DNA from 4 places in the Propionispora hippei DSM 15287 genome. Region 2 is predicted to be linked to each of the others. Evidence: riboswitches for the same ligand, from Rfam matches in the RefSeq annotation. Region 2 holds a riboswitch; each other region holds the start of a gene.
What was found. A riboswitch is a leader RNA that binds a small molecule or an ion and turns the genes downstream of it on or off. The one in region 2 is predicted to bind thiamine pyrophosphate.
Positions count from the first base shown of each region.

Region 1: linked by a shared signal. The riboswitch ahead of thiW (energy coupling factor transporter S component ThiW) and the one ahead of thiS (sulfur carrier protein ThiS) in region 2 are both predicted to bind thiamine pyrophosphate.
Region 3: linked by a shared signal. The riboswitch ahead of cytX (putative hydroxymethylpyrimidine transporter CytX) and the one ahead of thiS (sulfur carrier protein ThiS) in region 2 are both predicted to bind thiamine pyrophosphate.
Region 4: linked by a shared signal. The riboswitch ahead of thiT (energy-coupled thiamine transporter ThiT) and the one ahead of thiS (sulfur carrier protein ThiS) in region 2 are both predicted to bind thiamine pyrophosphate.

Region 1 covers NZ_FQZD01000016.1:38,884-44,319, forward strand. The annotation lists gene F3H20_RS10865 (threonine aldolase family protein) at 1-773, shown strand, start outside; gene mrdA (penicillin-binding protein 2) at 984-2,831, shown strand; TPP riboswitch at 2,887-2,995, shown strand; gene thiW (energy coupling factor transporter S component ThiW) at 3,338-3,865, shown strand; gene thiM (hydroxyethylthiazole kinase) at 3,852-4,682, shown strand; gene F3H20_RS10885 ((deoxy)nucleoside triphosphate pyrophosphohydrolase) at 4,736-5,134, shown strand; gene F3H20_RS10890 (EamA family transporter) at 5,185-5,436, shown strand, end outside.
Region 2 covers NZ_FQZD01000038.1:21,624-27,059, forward strand. The annotation lists gene cysD (sulfate adenylyltransferase subunit CysD) at 1-697, shown strand, start outside; gene F3H20_RS16225 (sulfate adenylyltransferase subunit 1) at 712-2,427, shown strand; TPP riboswitch at 2,505-2,614, shown strand; gene thiS (sulfur carrier protein ThiS) at 2,724-2,924, shown strand; gene F3H20_RS16235 (thiazole synthase) at 2,928-3,698, shown strand; gene thiH (2-iminoacetate synthase ThiH) at 3,744-4,844, shown strand; gene thiF (sulfur carrier protein ThiS adenylyltransferase ThiF) at 4,855-5,436, shown strand, end outside.
Region 3 covers NZ_FQZD01000036.1:1,658-7,093, reverse strand. The annotation lists gene F3H20_RS15770 (aminotransferase class I/II-fold pyridoxal phosphate-dependent enzyme) at 1-12, shown strand, start outside; gene F3H20_RS19995 (hypothetical protein) at 75-233, opposite strand; gene F3H20_RS15765 (hypothetical protein) at 678-992, shown strand; gene cytX (putative hydroxymethylpyrimidine transporter CytX) at 1,021-2,235, opposite strand; TPP riboswitch at 2,431-2,540, opposite strand; gene dxs (1-deoxy-D-xylulose-5-phosphate synthase) at 2,583-4,472, opposite strand; gene F3H20_RS19990 (hypothetical protein) at 4,947-5,120, shown strand; gene F3H20_RS15750 (aldo/keto reductase) at 5,415-5,436, opposite strand, start outside.
Region 4 covers NZ_FQZD01000015.1:74,219-79,654, forward strand. The annotation lists gene F3H20_RS10575 (MalY/PatB family protein) at 1-554, shown strand, start outside; gene F3H20_RS19905 (hypothetical protein) at 658-822, shown strand; gene F3H20_RS10580 (thiamine diphosphokinase) at 897-1,628, shown strand; TPP riboswitch at 1,675-1,785, shown strand; gene thiT (energy-coupled thiamine transporter ThiT) at 1,848-2,474, shown strand; gene F3H20_RS10590 (hypothetical protein) at 2,560-2,742, shown strand; gene F3H20_RS10595 (aminopeptidase) at 2,840-4,069, opposite strand; gene F3H20_RS10600 (class I adenylate-forming enzyme family protein) at 4,153-5,436, opposite strand, start outside.

The DNA.
Region 1 (5,436 bases), on a different contig from region 2:
CCGTCCATGAGACCGGCGCCATCGAAGCGGCCGGTCATAAGGTGCTTACCCTGCCCAGCCGAGACGGGAAAATCCGGGCCGAACAGGTAAAAGAGTTATACCGGGCTCATTGGGCCGATGCTTCCCATGAACATATGGTACAGCCCGGCATGGTGTATATATCCCATCCTACTGAGAACGGTACTACATATCGTAAGGACGAACTGGAGGCGTTAAGCGCTGTTTGCCGGGAATGCGGGCTGCCTCTGATGTTGGACGGCGCCCGGCTGGGATACGGTTTGACGGCTCCGGACAACGACTTGTCCCTAACCGATATTGCCCGTCTCTGCGATGTTTTTTATATCGGGGGAACGAAAGTCGGAGCTCTGATGGGAGAAGCTGTGGTGATCACACAGGAGGCTTTGCGGCGGGATTTTCGTTACATGATCAAGCAGCATGGCGGGATGCTGGCCAAGGGACGTTTGCTGGGCATTCAGTTTGAAACGCTGTTTGAGGACGGTCTGTATTTTGAAATTGCCGGGCATGCCGTAGCCATGGCGATGCGTATCCGGGAAGCTTTCACGGCCCAAGGATTTTCTTTCCGCTATGCTTCTACTACCAATCAGCAATTTCCTATTTTGCCTGATGAAGTATTAAAAAAACTGGGCGAAACCTACGCCTATTCTTTCTGGGAAAAGGCGGGAGCCACTCACAGTGTGGTGCGGTTCTGTACCAGTTGGGCCACCAAGAAGGAACACGTGGATCGGTTGGTCAAGGATATTCAGGCGCTATAGGGCAATGTAAAGCAATATGATTTGGCAAGGTAGCAGGGAATCGCGAGGGACTTTACGTGAAAAGTAGAGTACCCTTTTCTGCTTTTTGCGTGATTAGTCATCGAACCGGTTGCAGTGAAAAGCCTGTAAAAACTTTTACATTGAACTGATTATGTAAATTTGATAGACTGGTATAGAGTCGAATTCTACATAGAAAAGAGAGGCTTTACGATGGTAAGCAGGTCGAAAAACCGGGTGGATGTGTTAGGGTTTATTGTCATTATAGTTATTTTGGCGCTTATGGGCAGATTAGCTTACCTTCAGATCATAAAGGGTGATTACTTTCACACTTTGGCCGAGCAAAATCGCATTCGCCTGATTACCGTTACGGCGCCGCGGGGAACCTTCTATGACCGCAACGGAACGCCACTGGTGAACAACCGGCCCGGTTTTTCGGTGTCCCTGATGCCGATTGACGGACCGGTTTCACAGGAGGTTATTGTTAGGTTGGCTGACATCCTCAAGATTAAGCCGGAGGAGATCAACAGCAAAGTTAAAAAGGAGGAAAATCCGTTAAATCCGGTTATCGTGAAAAACGATGTGGGGCAGGACATTGTGGCCAGGATCGAAGAACACAAAAGCGATCTGCCTGGCGTGGTACTGGCGATCCAGGCGGTGCGCAGCTATATATATAATGACCTTGGCGCTCATATGTTCGGCTACGTAGGGGAAATCAACGACAACGAACTGGAAAAAGGGAAAGCCGACGGTTATAAAAGTGGTGACATTCTGGGCAAGTCCGGTCTGGAGCAGGTCTATGACAAGACACTGCGCGGTGTGGACGGCGGTGAGCAGGTCGAAGTGGATGTGACCGGGCGCCCCATCCAGCGACTTGGTCGGAAGGAGCCGGTTCCCGGCAATGACCTGTGGCTTACCATTGATTATCGCGTCCAGAAGGCTACGGAAGAGGCGATGGACAGGCAGCTTACCTATTTGCAAAACAAGCTGGGCAACAGCAAAGCGAAAGCCGGCGCCGCCGTGGCGATCAACCCTAAGACCGGTGAGGTGCTGGCGATGGTCAGCCGGCCGGCCTTTAATCCCAACCTGTTTAATGGCGGCATCTCGGAAAAAGACTGGAAGATAATCAACGATAATCCGTTCAATCCCATGCAGAACCGGGTGATTGCCGGTGAATATCCGCCGGGTTCTACCTTTAAAATTGTGACAGGCACGGCAGCGTTGGAACTGGGTAAGGTGACGCCGGAAGAAAAGATTCTCGATACAGGCAAGCACTGGATTATTCCCAAGGGAAACGCGCAGAATGAAGCGCTGGGCCTGATCGATTTCCGCGAGGCGTTGTCCAAATCGGATAATGTGTATTTTTATGAAATGGGCAACCGGCTGGGCATCGACAATCTGGAAAAGTATGCAAGAATGTTCGGTCTTGGTGAATACACCGGCATCAAGCTGCCGGGTGAATCGAACGGTCTGGTGGCAAATAAAAAGTATAAAATGAAAGTGTACGACGAAGACTGGTACCTGTCGGAAACCTTTGACGCCGCTATCGGGCAGGGATTCCAACTGGCGACGCCGCTGCAGGTGGCCAATGTTATGGCTCAGATAGCTAACGGCGGACATCGTTACCGCCCCTACCTTGTCAGTAAAATTGCCAGTCCCGACGGAAAAATCATTCAGACCTTTCAGCCGGAGGAAGTGGGAACGATCAATATATCGGCTAAAACACTTAATCTCATCCGGAGCGCTCTCCGGGATGTCGCTTTGCCCGGTGGTACGGCGGCGTCTACCTTCGCCGGCTTTCCCATTCCGATCGCCGGCAAAACGGGTACGGCGGAAAATCCTCATGGCGATGATCATGGCTGGTTTGTGGCCTATGCGCCGTTTGATGATCCGCAGATCGTGGTGGCTGTTCTGATTGAGCAGGGTGGTTTTGGCGCCGATTCGGCCGTGCCGATTGCCCGCAAAATGCTGGAGGCTTATTTCGATGTTCCTTCCCAGAAGAATCCGGCAGATTTATATGCCGAGGAGCAGGCGGCAAAAGCCGGTGCTAAGCAGCCATAAAAGGTACTTCTTATATTTACCGAGAGTGAGCCTGTATGATATAATAAATAAAACCACATATTCTTCGGGGAGCTTGTGTAGCAGGCTGAGAGGAAGTAATCGAACTTTGACCCATATACCTGATTTGGATAATGCCAACGTAGGAATGTGAATTGTGTTGCTATGATGTATAGCTAGAGCAGGGATATGCCGGCAGGTGTATCCTTTTTTTTATTGTTCGTAGGTTTCAGCGGCAAGGTTTAGTTCTTGCCGAATGGAGCACTCGGTGGAGGAGGAGCGTCCTGCACCGGATGGCAAACGACAGCTACATAGCGAGGGAGCCCGTGTTTCGGGATGAGAGGAGGCTTTGGAGCCTCGACCGGTCTGATGGCTATGCCAGAGGGGGACTGCTATGTAGTTTTGTTTTATATACCTTGCTGTAATTTAATCCCTGTCCGGCATAGCCTGTTGACAGGGATTAAGCATGTACATGCTTGCCATAGATGATTACAGATGAGGTGTTTTTGATGAATCGAAATGAGGGACTCTTAAAGATGGTGATGTTATCCATGCTGGTGGCCATTGGCGTGGTAATTTCCCCTATCCTGCGGATTGAAGGGATGTGCCCGATGGCCCATGTGATCAATATCGTATGTTCTGTTTTATTGGGACCCTGGTATTCTTTGCTGTGCGCTACACTGATTGGTATCATCCGGATGATGCTGATGGGCATCCCGCCATTGGCGTTGACCGGCGCGGTATTTGGCGCCCTGCTGTCAGGTCTGTTGTACCGGTATTTTAAGGGACGGCTGATCTGGGCTGTTATTGGCGAGGTGCTTGGCACAGGCGTAATCGGTGCCCTTGTTTCCTATCCGGTGATGACCTTTCTGTGGGGCAAGGCAGGGCTGACCTGGACCTTTTATCTGCCGCTCTTTACCGCAGCTACGCTGATCGGCGGCTCGATTGCCTATGTATTTTTGACAGCTTTGAAAAAAACGGGTATGCTGGCAGTATGTCAGAACCGGTTAGGAGCGGTGGTCTATGACAAAGGCTGATGTCTCGCTTGCCGGACTGCTGGCTGTCCGGCGGGAGGTGCAGGAACGCAGGCCGCTCATTCACTGCATTACCAATCCCATCTCGATCAATGACTGCGCCAATGCTGTCCTGGCCGTCGGGGCCAAGCCGATCATGGCGGAGCATCCGGCCGAAGTGGCCGGCATTACGGCGACGGCAGCTGCCTTGGCGGTCAATTTAGGCAATATAACCGACAGCCGCATGGCGGCTATGCGTGTATCCGGCAAAGTGGCCGGCGAACGGAAGCTGCCTTCGGTGCTTGATCTGGTCGGCGTGGGCTGCAGCCGCCTGCGTCTTGACTTTGCCAGGGAGTTTATTGCCGAATGCCGCCCTGACGTGATCAAAGGCAACATGTCGGAAATCAAGACGCTTAGCAAAGGAGAAAGTCATGCCCAGGGAATTGATGCTGGCGAACAGGACAGCCTGGCCGGGGATAATATGGCCGATACCTTGCGCTGGCTGCGGGAGCTCTCACTGGCCACTGGCGCAGTTATCACCGTAACCGGCCGGGTGGATGTGATTACCGATGGCCGGACCGTTTTCCTGCTGGAAAATGGCTGTGACATGCTGGCGAGGATCACGGGAACCGGCTGTATGCTCAATGTGCTGGTGGCCAGCTTTATTTCAACCGGTCGTATTTTGGCCGGCGCGGTGTTGGCGACGGCGTTTTTAGGCATCTGCGGTGAACTTTCCCTGCCGGTGAAAGGCACCGGCATGTTCCGGGCCAATTTGCTGGATACTATATACAGTCTGACTGACGAGGAATTTAGCAAAGCCATTAGGTGGACGGTCTGCTAACCGGTAGGGATATCGCGCCGTCATCATCATTATTGTCTAAAGGAGCTTGGGTCATGCGACATGTAACGGCCGCTGTTTTATTAAAGGACGGTAAGTGCCTAATCGCTAAACGGCGAACAGGTGACGCGCTGGAGAATCTATGGGAGTTTCCCGGTGGCAAGATTGAAGACGGGGAGACACCGCAGGAATGTCTGCAACGGGAAATCCGGGAGGAGCTTCAAATCGAAGTCACGGTGGGAGATTTTTTGACCGAAAGCATCTACGACTACGGTCGGGGCGTCATCCGGTTAATGGCCTATATCGTCACCTGGCAAAACGGCAATTTGCGACTGACCGTTCATGACGGACTTGCCTGGGTTGATAGGAACACAATTACCGGCTATCCATTTGCTCCGGCCGATATTCCGATAGCGGCGAAGGTGAGAGACCTATTGTCCGCTGGGGAGAGTTGACGGATATTGCGCGATTGCATAGTATAGTGGAAAGAAAGGGAGTAGGTGAATTGGATTATTTATGGCTGGTATTCTCCTTGCTATCGGCTGTAACGGCGGCGCTGGTGGCTATTTTTGGCAAGATTGGCCTGCAGACGGTGGACGCCAACTCGGCTACAGCCGTCCGGTCGATCGTAATGGCTATTTTTTTAATGGGAGTGGTGGTACTGCAGGGTAGTGTTAAGCAAATACCGGTCATTTTAGCCGATAAAAGGACGTTTTTATTTATTGTGCTTAGCGGTATAGCCGGGGCCCTGTCCTGG
Region 2 (5,436 bases):
GACCGTGTTATTGTGGTTGGCGAAAAAAGCTTTTTTTGGTCATTCGCCTTTCCCGTTTATTCACGTAGATACAACCTATAAAATACCGGAGATGATTGCCTATCGTGACCGGATAGCCAAAGAATATCAATTGGATTTGATTGTGCACACGAACGAGGAGGCGCTGCGGGACGGTATGGGGCCGGATAAGGGACGGCTGGTTTGCTGCAAGGCGCTAAAAACCGACGGACTGCAGCAGGTTGTGACCCAGTATTCCTTTGAAGGGCTGATTCTGGGCATCCGCCGGGATGAAGAAGGGTCCCGGTCCAAAGAAAGAGTGTTCAGCGAACGAAATAAGGATTCGGAATGGGATTATACCAACCAGGCTCCCGAATTATGGGATCAGTTTAAAACCGATTTTCCCAAAGGAAATCATATCCGGGTGCATCCTATTCTCCACTGGAATGAAATTGATATTTGGGCCTATATTGAACGGGAAAATATCCCCTTGGTCGATTTGTATTTTGCCAGAAACGGCAAGCGCTACCGCAGTTTAGGCTGTGCTCCCTGTACCGGACAGATTGATTCCCAGGCAGTGACGGTAGCGCAAATTATTGAAGAACTGAAGCACACTACGGTGAGCGAGCGGGCTGGCCGGGCGCAGGATCAGGAGGATTCCTACGCCATGCAGAAGCTGCGCAAAGACGGTTATATGTAAAGGAGAGAAAACGGATGGTAGCTGCCAGAGAATCATTGAACATCGTCGTAGTGGGACATGTCGATCATGGAAAGTCAACCGTCATTGGCCGGTTGCTGTATGATACCAAATCCCTGCCCGAAGGCGCGATTGAACGGGTGAAGCGGATTTCTCAGGAAAAGGGGAAGCCTTTTGAATACGCCTATTTGCTGGATGCCTTTGAAGAAGAGCAAAAACAGGGCATTACCATAGATACCACGCAATTGCAATTTCATACCGAACAGCGGGATTATGTCATTATTGATGCACCGGGGCATAAGGAATTTTTAAAGAATATGATTTCCGGCGCAGCCAACGCCGAAGCGGCGCTGCTGATTGTAGACGCTAATGAAGGCATTCAGGAGCAATCCAAGCGTCATGGCTATATTCTGTCCCTGCTGGGCATTCAAAAAGTATATGTGCTGATCAATAAAATGGACTTGATCGGCTATTCGGAAGCCATTTATCATCAGATCAAAAAGGAAATGCATGAATTTTTGGGTAACCTTCAGGTATATCCCTTGAAATACATTCCCGTATCGGCGTTTTGGGGTGAGAATATTACGCTGCATTCGGAAAAAATGTCCTGGTACAAGGGAGAGCCACTGTTGACTGCCCTGGATTTGTTTGAAAAGGATCGCGGACTGGAAGACAAAGCGCTGCGGTTTCCCATCCAGGATGTTTACAAGTTTGATCACCGGCGCATTATTGCCGGGCGGATTGAAGCGGGGACCTTGCGGGAAGGCGATGAAATTGTTGTCGTTCCCGGCCGTAAAACGACCCGGATCAAAACCATCGAGTACTGGGCGGAGCGGGATAAGACCAAGCATTCCCAGGCCGGCATGTCGGTAGGGATCACTGTGGAAGATGAGTTTTTTAACCAGCGCGGTGAAATGATTGTTCATAAGGAGGATATTCCGCTTATTGCCAATACCTTTAAGGCCAATATTTTCTGGATGGGCAAAAGGCCTTTGCAAAAGGGACAGGAATATAAGCTGAAGCTAGTCACCCAGGAGGTGGAGTGCGAGATATATTCCATTACCAAAGTAGTTGATGCTACAACGCTGGCAGCTACGGAAGACGCCGGTCAGGTGAATACCAACGATGTGGCGGAAGTGATTATCCGGACGAAGCGGGAAATCTGTTTTGACGAATTCCGGAACAATCCGGTCACCGGGCGGTTTGTGCTGGTTGACGGCTACGAGACATGCGGCGGCGGAATTGTATCCGGTTTGGTGGAGGGCCTCAAGGCAGGAAGCTCGTTGGTAAAACAGGATAAGGAATTGATCGTCGGCTGCTTTGATGAATACTATTATATTCTCTCGGAAAATCGGCTGGAACGTTTGCCGCGTAAAGCCCATAACTTCCATGTGGGCGATGTACTGCCGATTACAGGAGACAGCTATGAATATCCGCAGGACTTTGATTTGATGGATGCCAGCGGGGGCCTGGCCGCTAAGGTGCGCAATGCCAAGCTGCAGACGCTGGTGTCGTTGGCGGAATATACCTATAGCGGGGTGCCTGTCCTCAATCCGCAGGGCTTTTATGTCCGGGTGGCGTCGGTCGAAGATCTGGCCTTATTTCGGCAGGAATACGCCGCTGCAGGCGGTCCGTCCGGTGCTGTGGTGAATAAGTGGCTTTCCTTCGGCAAGTTCCGGGAAGTCCGTTTCCTGCCGTCCCGGCAGACGCTGGAAGTTGAATACCATATTTAATTATATTTTGGCACAATTATTTTGGTCCCGTTATTGACGGCAGAGGGCGGAGGGGTTACAATCAAATTATAATTTCATAAAATTGCCGAGGGAGCTCATGTTATGGGCTGAGAGTGGACTAGTAAGCACCTTACCTCTAAACCTGATCGGGATAATGCCCGCGTAGGAAGTGTATGAATTGGTTATGCATGACGCGCTATCGTTCCGGTAGCGCGTTTTTTGTTTATGCCTGCCTGCGTTGTCGGCAACATATTCTGTCCGGGGCAGTTTGCACATCATTCCGGGAGGTGAATAGGTTGCAGATTACAGTTAACGGAAAACCGTTCGTTCTTACTGCGCCAATGACGATCAGTGACTTCATAGAAAGCCGTCAGTTGAATCCGGCCACGATTGTCATTGAATTCAATGGGGCCGTTGTCGCATCAGATAGCTGGCCGTCGCTAAGTATGCAGGAGAATGACAAACTGGAAATCATTACTTTTGTGGGGGGAGGCTGAACGATGAAGGATGTATTGGAAATCGGCGGACAATTATTACAGAGCCGGTTGTTTTTGGGAACAGGAAAGTTTTCGGCTAATGCTGTTATTCCTGAGGTGGTCGCTGCCTGCGGCGCACAGGTGGTGACTGTCGCCTTACGGCGGATTGATCTGCAATATCCGGAAGAAAATGTGGCGTCCTATATTCCTCAGGGCTGTATCATCATGCCAAATACTTCCGGTGCGAGAAATGCCGCCGAGGCTGTTCGCATTGCCCGTCTGGCGCAGGCCGCCGGCTATGGAAACTGGATCAAGGTGGAAGTGATTGCCGATAACCGGTATTTGCTGCCGGACAATTATGAAACCATCAAGACGACAGAGACTTTAGCGGCTGAGGGCTTTATCGTCCTGCCCTACATGTCACCCGATTTGGCGGCCGCCAAACGGATGGTTGAAGCCGGGGCGGCAGCCGTAATGCCTTTAGGAGCGCCTATCGGCAGCAACCGCGGCTTAAAGACGAAGGAACTAATCAGGATTTTGATCGAAGAGCTACCGGTGCCTGTGATTGTCGATGCCGGACTGGGCCGTCCCTCGGAAGCAGCCGAGGCCATGGAACTGGGCGCGGCTGCCGTTCTTGTTAATACTGCCATTGCCACCGCCGGAGAGCCTGTTTTGATGGGCAGTGCGTTCAGGCAGGCCGTGGAAGCAGGCCGCAAGGGGTATTTGGCCCGACCTGGCGCTATCCGCCGTGAAGGGACCGCTTCTTCGCCGCTGACCGGGTTTTTACAGGAGTAGTTTGATCAGCATCATTTAGCCCAAGCTTTGTCAGGAGGAGAGCCTATGAGTTTCTATGGGGAACTGAAACGGTATGACTGCTTTGATTTTGACGGATATTTTTCGCGGCTCACGGCAGCCAATGTGGAGCAGGTGCTGCATAAGGAGCGGCTGCAGGTCCTGGATTATCTAACCCTGTTGTCGCCCCAGGCGGAAGGATTTCTGGAAAGCATGGCGCAAAAAGCCAGCAGGCTGACCATCCAGCATTTTGGCAAGACCATGCTTTTGTATACGCCGCTGTACTTGTCCAATTATTGTACCAATCAGTGCTTATACTGTGGATTTAATACGAAGAATATTTTGCACCGGAAAAAGCTTTCGCTGAATGAGGTGGCGACAGAGGCCGAAGCCATTGCCCGGACCGGCTTGAAGCACATTATTATTTTGACGGGTGATTGCACTAAAGAATCGCCGGTAACCTATATTGCGGATTGCGTGAAAGTATTGAAAGACTATTTTTCTTCCATCAGCATGGAAATCTACGCCCTGACTTGTGAGGAATACGAACAGTTGGCCGCAGTTGGCGTGGATGGTGTTACGCTTTATCAGGAGGTATATGCCCCCCTGCTTTACGCAGAACTTCATCCGGCAGGACCCAAACGGAACTTCCAATTTCGTTTGGACGCACCGGAACGGGCCTGCGCCGCCGGCTTGCGTTCGGTCAATATCGGTGCGCTGCTGGGGCTTAATGAATGGCGGCGGGAAGCTTTTCTGACCGGTGTGCATGCCGATTATTTGCAAGCCCGGTACCCCGCCACCGAGATCAGCATTTCACCACCCCGTATGCGCCCCCATGCCGGCGGTTATCCGCCCAAGGCGCTGGTTACCGATAAGAACCTGGTTCAGTACATACTGGCCTACCGGTTGTTTATGCCGCATGGCGGGCTGACTCTTTCCACGCGGGAGAGCGCTGTGCTCCGTGACCATCTGGTAGGCCTGGGGGTGACGAAAATGTCGGCAGGTTCCTGCACCGCTGTGGGCGGACGGACCGATAAGGGCGAAACAGGACAGTTTGAGATTTCCGATGAGCGGACGGTGGCCCAGGTGGCGGCCATGCTGTACCAGAAGGGATACCAACCGTTATATAAAGACTGGCAGTTATTGTGAGGAGTAGAGGATGAACAGGTTAGATGAGGCGCTTACCGCTTATGTGGGACCGGCATTGCTGCAATATATGAAAACCGTGCGGATTGGAATTGCCGGAGCTGGCGGTCTTGGCTCTAATTGTGCGGCTATGCTTGTCAGGAGCGGATTTAGCCGTTTAACAGTCGTAGATTTTGATCAAGTAGAATACAAGAATCTCAACAGGCAGTTTTATTTTCAGCATCAGATCGGAAAAAGCAAAGTAGAGGCTTTGCGGGATAACCTGCTGGCTATTTCTTCCGGCCTGGAATTGACAATGCTGCCTGTACGGATCGAACAGCATAATGTGGCCGCTATATTCAAGGACTGCGAGGTCATTGTCGAAGCCCTTGACCGGGCGGATTATAAAAAGCTGTTGGTTGAGGCGTATCTCGCCAGCGGAAAGTTTATGGTAGCGGCCTCGGGTTTGGCCGGCTGGGGCGACAGTGACCGGATACGGGTTCACCGGCTCAAAGATACCTTTTATCTGGTGGGAGATTTGGTTTCCGGTATCGGCGAGGCATTGCCGCCAATGGCGCCCTGTGTTACGATAGCGGCCGCCAAACAGGCGGATTTA
Region 3 (5,436 bases), on a different contig from region 2:
CTATCCCGCTAGAAATATAAAAAGACCGTGAAGACAGGCGTTCCTGCCTTCACGGTCTTTTCCGTTTATAAAAACTACTCCTTGACCTTGTTATATAACGCAATAAAATAGAACACAATGGCAATGATACCGGCAATCTGGATAAAGGTTAAATTATGAATGTCCAAAATAGCAATCCATGCCACAAACAGCACCGATAAGATTTTATCTTTTGTCGAAAGCTTTTTAAACAAACGCTTGCTTCCCCCTTTTGCTCTAGCTGCTATTATCATACCACAGATTGTCTAAAAATTCTAACCCAAATGGAATAACCCCGCAGCCGGCCGGGGCTGCGGGGTCGAAAAAATAAAGAAATGAAATCAGGGAGAAAACATCTCTTTATTTGTCCCGGTATCTCCGAGATATTTTTAGTATACCCCTTTTTTCTTTGAATTCCGTTTAGCTTGAAACTATTTTTGCTGTTTTTTCTTACGGCGCATTTTCAAACTAAACGGAATATCCAGGGCGAGTGATTTTTGCGCCAAACGAGTTATACCCTAAAGGGCACGCGAACTTTTGCAGGAATAGTGGTCCTATTGCAAATTTTTTAATGAAGTATGGCACAGATAGCGCTGTCAGGGGCCGTTTCATATAGTTTTGAAAACACGTCCGGCAATCAAACGGAAGGTTTTTTTCCGGTGCCGGCGAATTGTACAGGATATGACAGAAAGGACAAAGCGATGATCTACACAATTACCTTTTCCATTGGCTCCCAGCAGCCTGATTATGACCGTCTTACCGCCGCACTCCGCGCCTTGGGTGATGCCATACCGGCCTTGCCGTCCGTGTGGCTGCTGGACAGCCCCTATGACGCCAACCAGATTTTCGAGGCCATCGGCCGCTATCTGGCTCACGAGGACCGGCTGTTTGTCGCCGAAATTACCGACAACAGCATGGGCTGGATTGAGGAGCCGGCCAGTTATTGGCTGTCGCAAAAATTCGGACTCTATTAAAAAACATTGTTTCTTCCAAACAGGCCGGTTATCTGCCGGCCTGTTTTTGCTGTCCTCCCACTTGGCGCACCAGCTTAAGCAATATGGCTGAGATAACCATGACCGGTATGGTCGCGCCGGCGATAAAATCAACCTCCAGCATTTGATAATACAGCCAAACCCCAATACCCCAAACGGCCAACGCCGGCCAGTCAACCAAGAGACCTGCTGTCACCTGCCGGCGGCCGTGCCAGAAATAATCGCTGAACAGAACAGCAAACAGCGGTGCAAAAACTGAGCCAATGGCCAGCAAAAAGTCCTGATAAAGTTCCATATCCACCGCAAGCGCCAGTGCCGTACCAATTGCCGTCAGTACTAACGCCATCCATTTTTCATTCCAGGCCGGCACCAGATTGGCAAAACTGACGCCGGCGGAATAGGCATCCATAAACGTAGTCGTCACAGTGGCCAGCACAATAATGCCCAGGGCGCCAAAGCCCAGACCGGCGGCCAGCATCATGGCCGACGGATCGGCACTGCCGCTCACCAGCGCCGCCCCCAGGCCGATAATATACATCCAGCAGCTGCCAATAAAATAGCCGGCCCAACTGCCCCACACGGCACCCTGGCGGCTTTGGGCAAAACGGGTGTAGTCGGCGATCAGCGGCAGCCAGGATAACGGCATAACCACGCTCAGCTCCAACGCCCCGCCAAAAGATATGCCGCCAACCGCCTCTTTGGTCAAAGCGCCGGTATCATGAAAGACTACCTGGCTCAACAGCGCCGTTACGCCCAGCAGTAATACCACTGCAGCCATATTCAGTTTTTTCCAGCCTCCTTCGCGGCCCAGCGCAATCCATAGAGCCACCAGCGCGCCAATAAAAAGACTCCATACTTGCAGCTGGTCCCAGCCCCACAACAGCCTGGTCACATCATTGGCTGAACGGGCGGCTGAAATGATCATGACTGCCGTCCAACCCACCAGTTGCAAAATATTTAAAGCAGAAAAAAGATAAGAGCCATATACCCCAAAAGAAATTCGCGTAGAAAATAAAGCTGGAATTCCCTCGCGGGCACCAATGTAGCCGCCCAAGGCCAGCAGCGTCGTTCCGGCCAGATGACCGAGGATCACCGCCAGCAGCCCCTGCTTAAATCCCAGCGGCGCCAATAGTCCGCCGGTCATAATCTCAGCGATTGATACCGCCGCACCAAACCATAAAAATAAAAAATGACTTCCCCGTACCGTCCGGTTATTTTCCTGCATCTTAGTTCGTTCCTTTCCTAACAACCATTGATTTTCTTATCCTGGCTCCCATTAAAAGATTAGAAAGACTGCAAAGACCCCAAGCTTTTAGTGGAAGTTCAGTATTACATCCTACGGGATAAAAAAACTGCTTTCAATTCCCATCAGCCCAGTCAATAAAAAAAGCATCCTCACGGATGCTAACGGTTAAAAACAGGCCCTTCTATCCGTCATCCCTCCGCTGGCATTATCCAGATCAGGTTACAGGTCATAGACATATCGGGTCTATATCTCAGCCGGCCTTCCCAGCCCCCTGTGACAGGTATGTAATTGGTATCAGCGTATCACAGATTTATCAAAAGGTCAATTTATTCCGGAAAGAGCTGCCGCAAAAACCCTGCTGTCTGCCTGGCAATGCCGTTGGCGTCGAGACTATACTTTTTTAGCAGCAGGGCATGAGCGCCATGCTCAATAAACTCATCCGGCAGCCCCAGGCGCAGCACACGGCTACCCGCCAGCCCCTGGTCGCTAAGACATTCCAGAACGGCAGATCCAAAGCCGCCAGCCAGCACATTTTCCTCCACCGTAATCAACGGACCGGTTTCCGCTAACAGGTGAATAACTGACCGGTCCAGCGGTTTAACAAAGCGGGCATTGACTACCCCGGCGTCAATACCCTGTTCCTGCAATTGCGCGGCAGCTTGTTGGCAGGGGTTTACCATGGAGCCGATAGCAACCAGGTTAACATCCCGCCCCAGCCGTAATACTTCGGCCTGCCCGACAGGCAAAACCTGCAGCGGTTCACTCAAATCGACCCCGATCCCGATCCCGCTGCCTCGCGGGTAGCGCAGGGCTACCGGCCGATTTCCCTGCAGCGCCGTATACAGCATATGTCGCAGTTCCCCCTCGTCCTTCGGAGCCATGCAGATCAGATTGGGTATATGCCGGAGATAGGAATAATCAAACACACCGTGATGCGTCGGACCGTCTTCCCCTACCAGACCGGCCCGGTCAAGAGCTAGCACCACCGGCAGCTCCTGCAGACAGACATCGTGCAGCACCTGATCATAAGCCCGCTGGCCAAAGGTGGAATAAAGCGCAATGACCGGTTTCTTCCCCTCACAGGCCATCGCCGCCGCCATGGTCACCGCATGAGGTTCGGCAATACCTACATCAAAAAAACGGGCCGGGAAACGGCCGGCAAAAGCTTTTAGCCCCGTTCCTTCCGGCATAGCTGCCGTAATGGCGGCTATATTTTTATCGGCTTCCGCCAGGGTCAGCAAGGTGTCACCAAATACCCGGGTATAGGTGGGTGGTCCGTCCTTTTTGATAATCTCGCCGGTGGCCGCATGAAAAGGTCCTACCCCATGAAAGATATCGGCATTTCGTTCGGCTGGAGCATATCCTTTTCCCTTGCGGGTCAGCACATGGAGGACAACGGGGCCGCTCATTTGCTTTGCTTTTTCCAACAGTCCGGTCAGGTCGGCCAGGTCGTGTCCGTCGATCGGACCGAGATAGGTAAAACCCAACTCTTCAAACAGCATCCCCGGAATAAAGAAATGCCGCACACTGTCTTTCAGCCGCTCCGCCGTCTGAACCATCCGGTCACCGATCGAGGGAATACGCCGCAGCAAATGTTCAAGGTCTTGTTTGACCTTCGCATAACCGGGAGCCGTCCGTATTTTGGCAAGATAGCCGGACATGGCGCCTACATTCCTGGCAATGGACATCTCATTGTCATTCAGTACCACAATCAGTTTGGTGCCGATATGCCCGGCGTGATTCAAAGCTTCATAAGCTTGCCCGCCAGTCAACGACCCGTCGCCGATTACCGCCAACACGTGATTGTCCTGTCCCGACATATCCCGCGCCACCGCCATGCCGACAGCCGCCGAGATGGACGTACTGGCGTGGCCGGTGGCAAACGCGTCATGTTCGCTTTCACTGCGCTTCGGGAAGCCGCTGATACCGCCCATTTGCCGCAACTCATGCAAGGCACCGCCCCGCCCCGTCAATATTTTATGGACATAAGACTGGTGACCCACATCCCAGATCATTTTATCCTGTGGGCTGTCAAACACTTTATGCAAAGCCAGGGTAAGCTCCACCACCCCCAGATTGGGAGCCAGATGGCCGCCTGACCGGGCTACCGTTTCAATAATCAGGCTGCGGATTTCTCCCGCCAGCAAAGTAAGTTCGGCAAAAGTCAGCTTCTTAATATCTTGCGGACTGTTGACACGTTCTAAGAAAGTATGCAAAATTCGTTCTCCCTCCTGAAACTAATACCAGAATATAGTTCGCCATGTTGGAAGAAATCCCCTGCCATTTTGCACAAAAGTTCATTTTTGCTGCTCCGCCAACTTTGAAACTGGAAGCTGCGGCGAGGCAAAGTTTTGTCAGCCAAGACGCCTATATGTCGACTGACGACCACGCCGGCTGACGAAATTTTGACCGTCAGCAATTTCTGTTTACAAGGTTTATGGAGCACTAGAGATCTGTAAACTCTAAACCTATAGAATGAATTGCGAGAGATTTTTCGTCCTGCAAGACGGAGGAGGTGCGCATATCGGGAATACGCAAGCCGACGGCAACTAAGCAGGGCGGAAAGATCTCGTAAGAACACTAAGAATTAGGGATTACAGACTACCAGGTAACATAAAGAAATTTTACAGTTCACCTTCCCGCCGGCTCATCCGTATAATAAAGTAAAGACACAATAAGGGGTGGTCCTGTTGGTAATTGATTTTAATGAGCAAAAGTTCCGCAACGAAGTCAAGTCAATGGTTCGTCCTTTTGGCTTAAACAAACATCAAGTGGATGAAGTCATACGGCACGCTCTGGCGGCAGTTCGCCGGGCGAGCAAACCGGTTCGCGGCAATCCGGCAATTCCCGGCAAAGAAGAATGAAATAAAAAGAAACTCACCTTCCGGATTGGCAAGGTGAGTTTCCTCATGCTACATGTAAAGACACAGCCTATCTATTTATGGGAACTCAACAGGTCGACGTGTCATTATCGTTACAGCAGCAGCAAAACAACAACAAAATAATAATAATGATAATAAACCAGCTACCTCCTGGTCCAAAGCCACCATTTCCACCCCAACGCATGATTATAACCTCCTCATAGCTTAATACAGAATCTACTGTATCCTATGTCGGATGAACGTTAGAGGTTACTCTCCCGCCGAGAAAAATGAAAGTTATGCTTCAAAGACCCGGGCC
Region 4 (5,436 bases), on a different contig from region 2:
ATAAACATATCCCCTTTGCCAGCATCTCGGAGGAATTCGGGCAGAATACCATTACCTGCATTGCGCCGAGTAAAACTTTCAATCTGGCCGGCCTGCAGGCTTCCATTGTCATTTTCCCCAACCGCGAATACAAAGCCCGGTTTGATGCGATTTTAGGAAACCTGGACATCCGCCGCAACAATTGCTTCAGCCTGGTGGCGGTGGAAGCGGCCTACCGTCAGGGCGAGGAGTGGCTGGAGCAGGTCAATGCCTATATTAAGGATAACTTTGCCTATATCGGCGATTTCTGCCGGACCCATATTCCCGAAATCAAACCTAATGAACCGGAAGGAACGTACCTGGTCTGGCTGGATTGTCGCGAACTGGGTTTGAACCGTACCGAACTGCACGACTTTATGCTGAACGAGGCCAAGCTGGCTTTGGACGACGGCTTCTGGTTCAGTGAGCAGGCCGACGGTTATATGCGCCTCAACGCCGCCTGCCCGCGCAGTATTTTGACCAAGGCGCTGACCCAGCTCAAACAGGCGGTTGCCGCACGCCGGGGCAAGGACTGAGTCCTTACCGGCCGGTGGCCAAGGGAATTTTGCTTTTTCCTCCCCTCATGGTGTGGTATAATTACTTATGGATAGTAATTATTTGCAATTGGAGGTCAGAGCCATGAGTCAGGAACTATGGAAAGAAGTGGAGCAATTGCAAGAAAAATTGCATGATACTATCAGCAAAAAAGGCGTAGGATCACCGGAAGCCATCCGGGTTATGCAAGCGTTTCGGGAAAAAATGGACGAATATAAACGATGTACGAAGAAACCGCTAGAGCCATAAGGCTCTTTTTTCTTACCGTGCCAATACCTGCCGCAGCCGGGATTTAAAAAAAGAGAGAACAGGAGACTGCCAGTATGAACCATATAATACGACTGCCGCAATTGGACTGCCTATTCCCCGGCCCGGCACCGGACCGGGAGGTCCTGCTGGCAGCCGGCGGCCGGGCGCCGCAGCCGGTCTGGCTGAAGGAGGCCGCTGCCGGCCGCGCCGTCTGGTGCGTCGACCACGGCATTGACTGCTGCCAACGCAGCCGGATTGTCCCTGAACGGGTGATTGGCGACGGCGACAGCGCCAGCGGGGCCGGTTGGGCCTGGGGACGGCAACTGGGTGTGCCGATGGAGGAATATCCGGCCGAAAAAAATCTTACCGACCTGCAGCTTGCCCTGCAAACCGCCGGCACGGTATACCGCCAGGCAGCTGTGGTGGTTACCGGCGTCTGGGGCGGACGGTTTGATCATGCCTTTAGCAATATCTATTCACTGACAGGCCGCGCCGCCTTAGGCCTTTCCCGCTGTTTGGCCGCCGATCAGACGGAAGTGCTCCTCCTGCTGCAAGGCGAAGACGCGGTCCGGCTTACCTGGCGCGCTGCGCCTGAGGTTATATCACTCCTGCCCTTGTCCGGCACCTGCAGCGGCGTGAGCATCCAGGGCGTCCACTGGCCGCTGGACAGGGTGGAACTGCTGAGCACCCTGCCTTATGCCGTCAGCAACCGCCCGGCCGCGGCCGAGGTCAGCGTGGCCCTGAACGGCGGCAGTCTGGGGGTCTACCTGTGCTGGCAGAGCGCTCATGTAGCGGCGGACAGTTGACAAGACAGATGGTGCGCTATAGAATAATAACCATAAAAAGAGCATAACACTGTGCTAGGGGTGCCAGGTGCGGAGCACTGGGCTGAGAAATGATCTAATCATTAACCCTTCACCTGATCTGGGTCATGCCAGCGTAGGGAAGCGAAACGTTTTTTAACCGCATTCCTCGGGAATGCGGTTTTTTGCATAGCTGATATGATTACATAGGAGATGAGAAAGATGGAAGAGACAACCTGGTTAAACGCTATCTGGCTGCTTTCCGAAAACCCGGCCAGCCTATTCGCCCTGATCGGAATGGTGGCGCTGCTGGCAGCGTTTGCCTATATAAAAAAAATCACTATCCATACCCGGCTGCTGGTTCATATCGGTCTGGCGCTGGCCCTGACGGTGGTGCTGCACACCTTCCGGCTGTATCATATGCCTCAGGGCGGCAGTGTCACGCTGGGAGCCATGCTGCCGCTCCTGCTGCTGTCCTTCCGCTACGGGCCGGTGGTGGGCTATCTGGCAGGTTTTGTCTACGGGCTGCTTAACCTGCTGCAGGACCCTTATATTTTGCATCCTGTCCAGGTGCTGTTCGATTACCCCCTGCCGTACATGGCCATGGGCTTGGCCGGCTTTTTTCGGGACCGGCCGTTCTTAGGCGCGACGGTTGCCGTAGTCGGCCGGTTTATCTGTCATTTTATATCGGGCGTTGTTTTTTTCGCCAGCTATGCGCCGGAGGGGGTATCTCCCTATTGGTATTCCCTGGTGTTTAACGGCAGCTACCTGCTGCCGGAGCTGATCATTTGCCTGGTTATTCTTAAAGTACTGCCGGTTGGCAGAGTGCTGCAGACCATCCAAAAATAACCGGCCTTTTCCAGTGCCTGCTTTTCATATTTTTGTGACGGCGGGGCAAACTAACAGCGTAATTCAATCGGGAAGGAGTAGCGCTATGAAAAAGAGAAGACCTGCTTACGCGCCCAATGAACGGGGCTATTTTGAACCGGTTCGCCGCAAGGTATATTCGTCGAAACATGTCCGGATCTTTCCCGACCCGATTGCCGACGATATTGTGGCCAACAATATTTCCAATGTAGAATTTGACTATACCTATGACCGGGGAGAGCTGATCTGACAGCTCTCCCTTTTTTGTTTCGTCGCTGGCCTTGATCAGCAGCCGGCGGCGCCAGTGGAAAAAAAGGACGTCCTGACGGGCGCCCTGGTGTATAAAATCAGAAGGCAAAATTGCCGTTTTTAAAAACAGGAATTTGCTGTCCCTGCCGGGTGGTGCCGAGGATTTCCAGATCGGCGGTGCCGAGCATAAAATCCTCGTGGACCAGTGAATCGTTTACGCCTTTTTGCGCCAGTTCTTCCGCCGTGTAGTTCTCACTGTTGGCGAGGCAGACCGGATAGGCCTTGCCGAAGGCTAAATGGCAGGAGGCGTTTTCATCGAATAGGGTGTTGTAAAACAAAATGTTGGCATTAGAGATAGGAGAGTCGAAGGGTACCAGCGCCACTTCACCCAGATAGCTGGCTCCCTCGTCGGTTTCCAGCAGGTGTTTCAGGCTCTCGTAGCCTGTTTTGGCTGTGAAATCGACAATTTTGCCGTCAGTGAAGGTCAGCATGAAGCCGTCGATCAGATTGCCGTTGTAGTTAAGCGGCTTGGAGCTGACGACCTTGCCATTGACGCCTGTCCGTTGAGGCAGGGTGAAGACTTCCTCGGTCGGCATGTTGGCGATGAATTCCCGTCCGTCCGGCGTGTGCTCGGAGCCGCCCAGCCAGATATGGCCTTCCGGCAGCTCGACAGTCAGGTCGGTACCCAGCGAATTTTTATAATGAAGCGTTTTAAAGTTGTGGCCGTTTAGGAAATCCAGCCGCTGCTGCAGGTTTTGCTTGTGGCTGTTCCAGGCGGCCACCGGATCGGGTGTATCCACCCGCACGACCTGGCAGATCAGTTCCCAGAGTCTGGCAATGGCCGCTTCCTCCGACAGGTCCGGGAATACCTTTTTGGCCCAGGCCGCGGTGGGAACGGATACGACGCACCAGGTGTTCTGGTTGCTCATCAGACGCTCCCGGTACTCGCGCAGCGCTGTGCTGCCGGCCTTCTGGGCCTTGGCGATGCGGCCCGGTTCAATGTCCTTCAGCAGCTCGGGATCGGAGGCGGCAATACTGACGAAAGCAGCCCCCTGTCGCACATAGGTCATATACAGCTCTTTTTGCCAGTCGGGATATTCGCTGAATACCTCTTCCGGCGCATGGGTGTAGCGGATTTTGGTGAATAATTCGTCGCGCCAGACGATGACCACATCCCGGGCACCTTCCTTGTAGGCGGTTTCCGCCAGAGCCCGGCTAAAGGGCGCGCTTTCAATGGGGGAATTGATAACCAGCGTCTGGTTTTTCTCTAAGTTAATACCGGTTTTTACAATCAAACGGGCATATTTTTCAAGCAATTGCGTATTCATGGACAGTCTCCCTTCTGGTGGTTTACACGTCAGGATATGCAGCGCCGGCCGCTTATGTGCCGGATGAAAACGAGCCGTGACAGCTAACTTTTGGTGGCGGCCGCTTCTTCCCGCAGCGCCCGTTTTAACAGCTTGCCCGTCGGAGTTTTCGGCAGGGCGTCAACCACGACAATGTCACGGGGCTGCTTATACGGTGCCAGCCGGGCCTGCAGAAATTCCTTCACGGCCCGTTTGTTAAAGGACGCTCCCTCCCGCATGACCAAATAGGCGCGGATAGCCTGTCCCCGCAGGCTGTCGGGTACGCCGATGACGGCCGCCTCCACCACGCCGGGATAGGTATAGAGCAGTTCTTCGATTTCGCGGGGATAGACATTTTCGCCGCTGCTGATAATCATGTCTTTCAGGCGATCGACAATGAAAAAGTAGCCATCTTCATCCCGGTAGGCAATATCACCGGTGTGAAGCCAGCCGTCCCGCAGTGACTGGGCCGTCTGTTCCGGCAGATTCCAGTAGCCCTGCATGACAATCGGGCCTCGTACAACCAGTTCGCCGATTTCCCCTGTGCCCAACTGTTGACCGTCCTCAGTTACAATGGCGACAGTGATGCCCGGCAGAGCTTTGCCGATGGAGCCGTATTTTCTCTTTTCCGGCAGGTTGAAGGTGACTACCGGTGAGGCTTCCGACAGACCGTAGCCTTCGATAATCGGCGTACCGTAAATGCTTTCGAACTGTTTGGCCACTTCCACCGGCAGCGAGGCGCCGCCGGAAACGAAGATGCGGACGGAGCGCAAGGCGTCGGGCTGGGCCAGACGGGACAGCAGGTTGTACATCGGCGGGACGCCGTACATGACCGTAACCCGGTGCTCCTTGATGACTGCCGCCGTTTCCTTGGGAGCGAAGGTTTCCAGTACGGTAATGCCAGCCCCGAGCCAAAGCGCGTTTAAGATAGCGCAGGTCCAGGCAAAGCAGTGATACATAGGCAGTACGCAGAGGACATTGTCCCGGCGCTCCACCGGCAGCATATGGCTGAACGCCTGGGCGTCGACAACCAGGTTTTCGTGAGTGAGGACCGCTCCCTTGGGATGGCCGGTGGTGCCTGAGGTATAGATAATCACGCAGGGCTGCTGCTCGTCAAACTCGGCCGGCAGTGGTGGCGCCGGCGGATAGGTTTCCTGGCTCAGCGCCTGTTTAATCGTGGCAAAGGTAAGCTGGCTGAGTTCCTGGCGTCCGTAATTTGCCAGTTCATCGGTCAGGTCCAGCGTCGCCGCCGTCACCAGATGGTGGATGCCGGCGTCGTGAAGGATATAGGCTGTTTCGCGGGCGGTCAGTTGAAAATTAATGGGAACAACAGTGGCACCCAGGCTGGC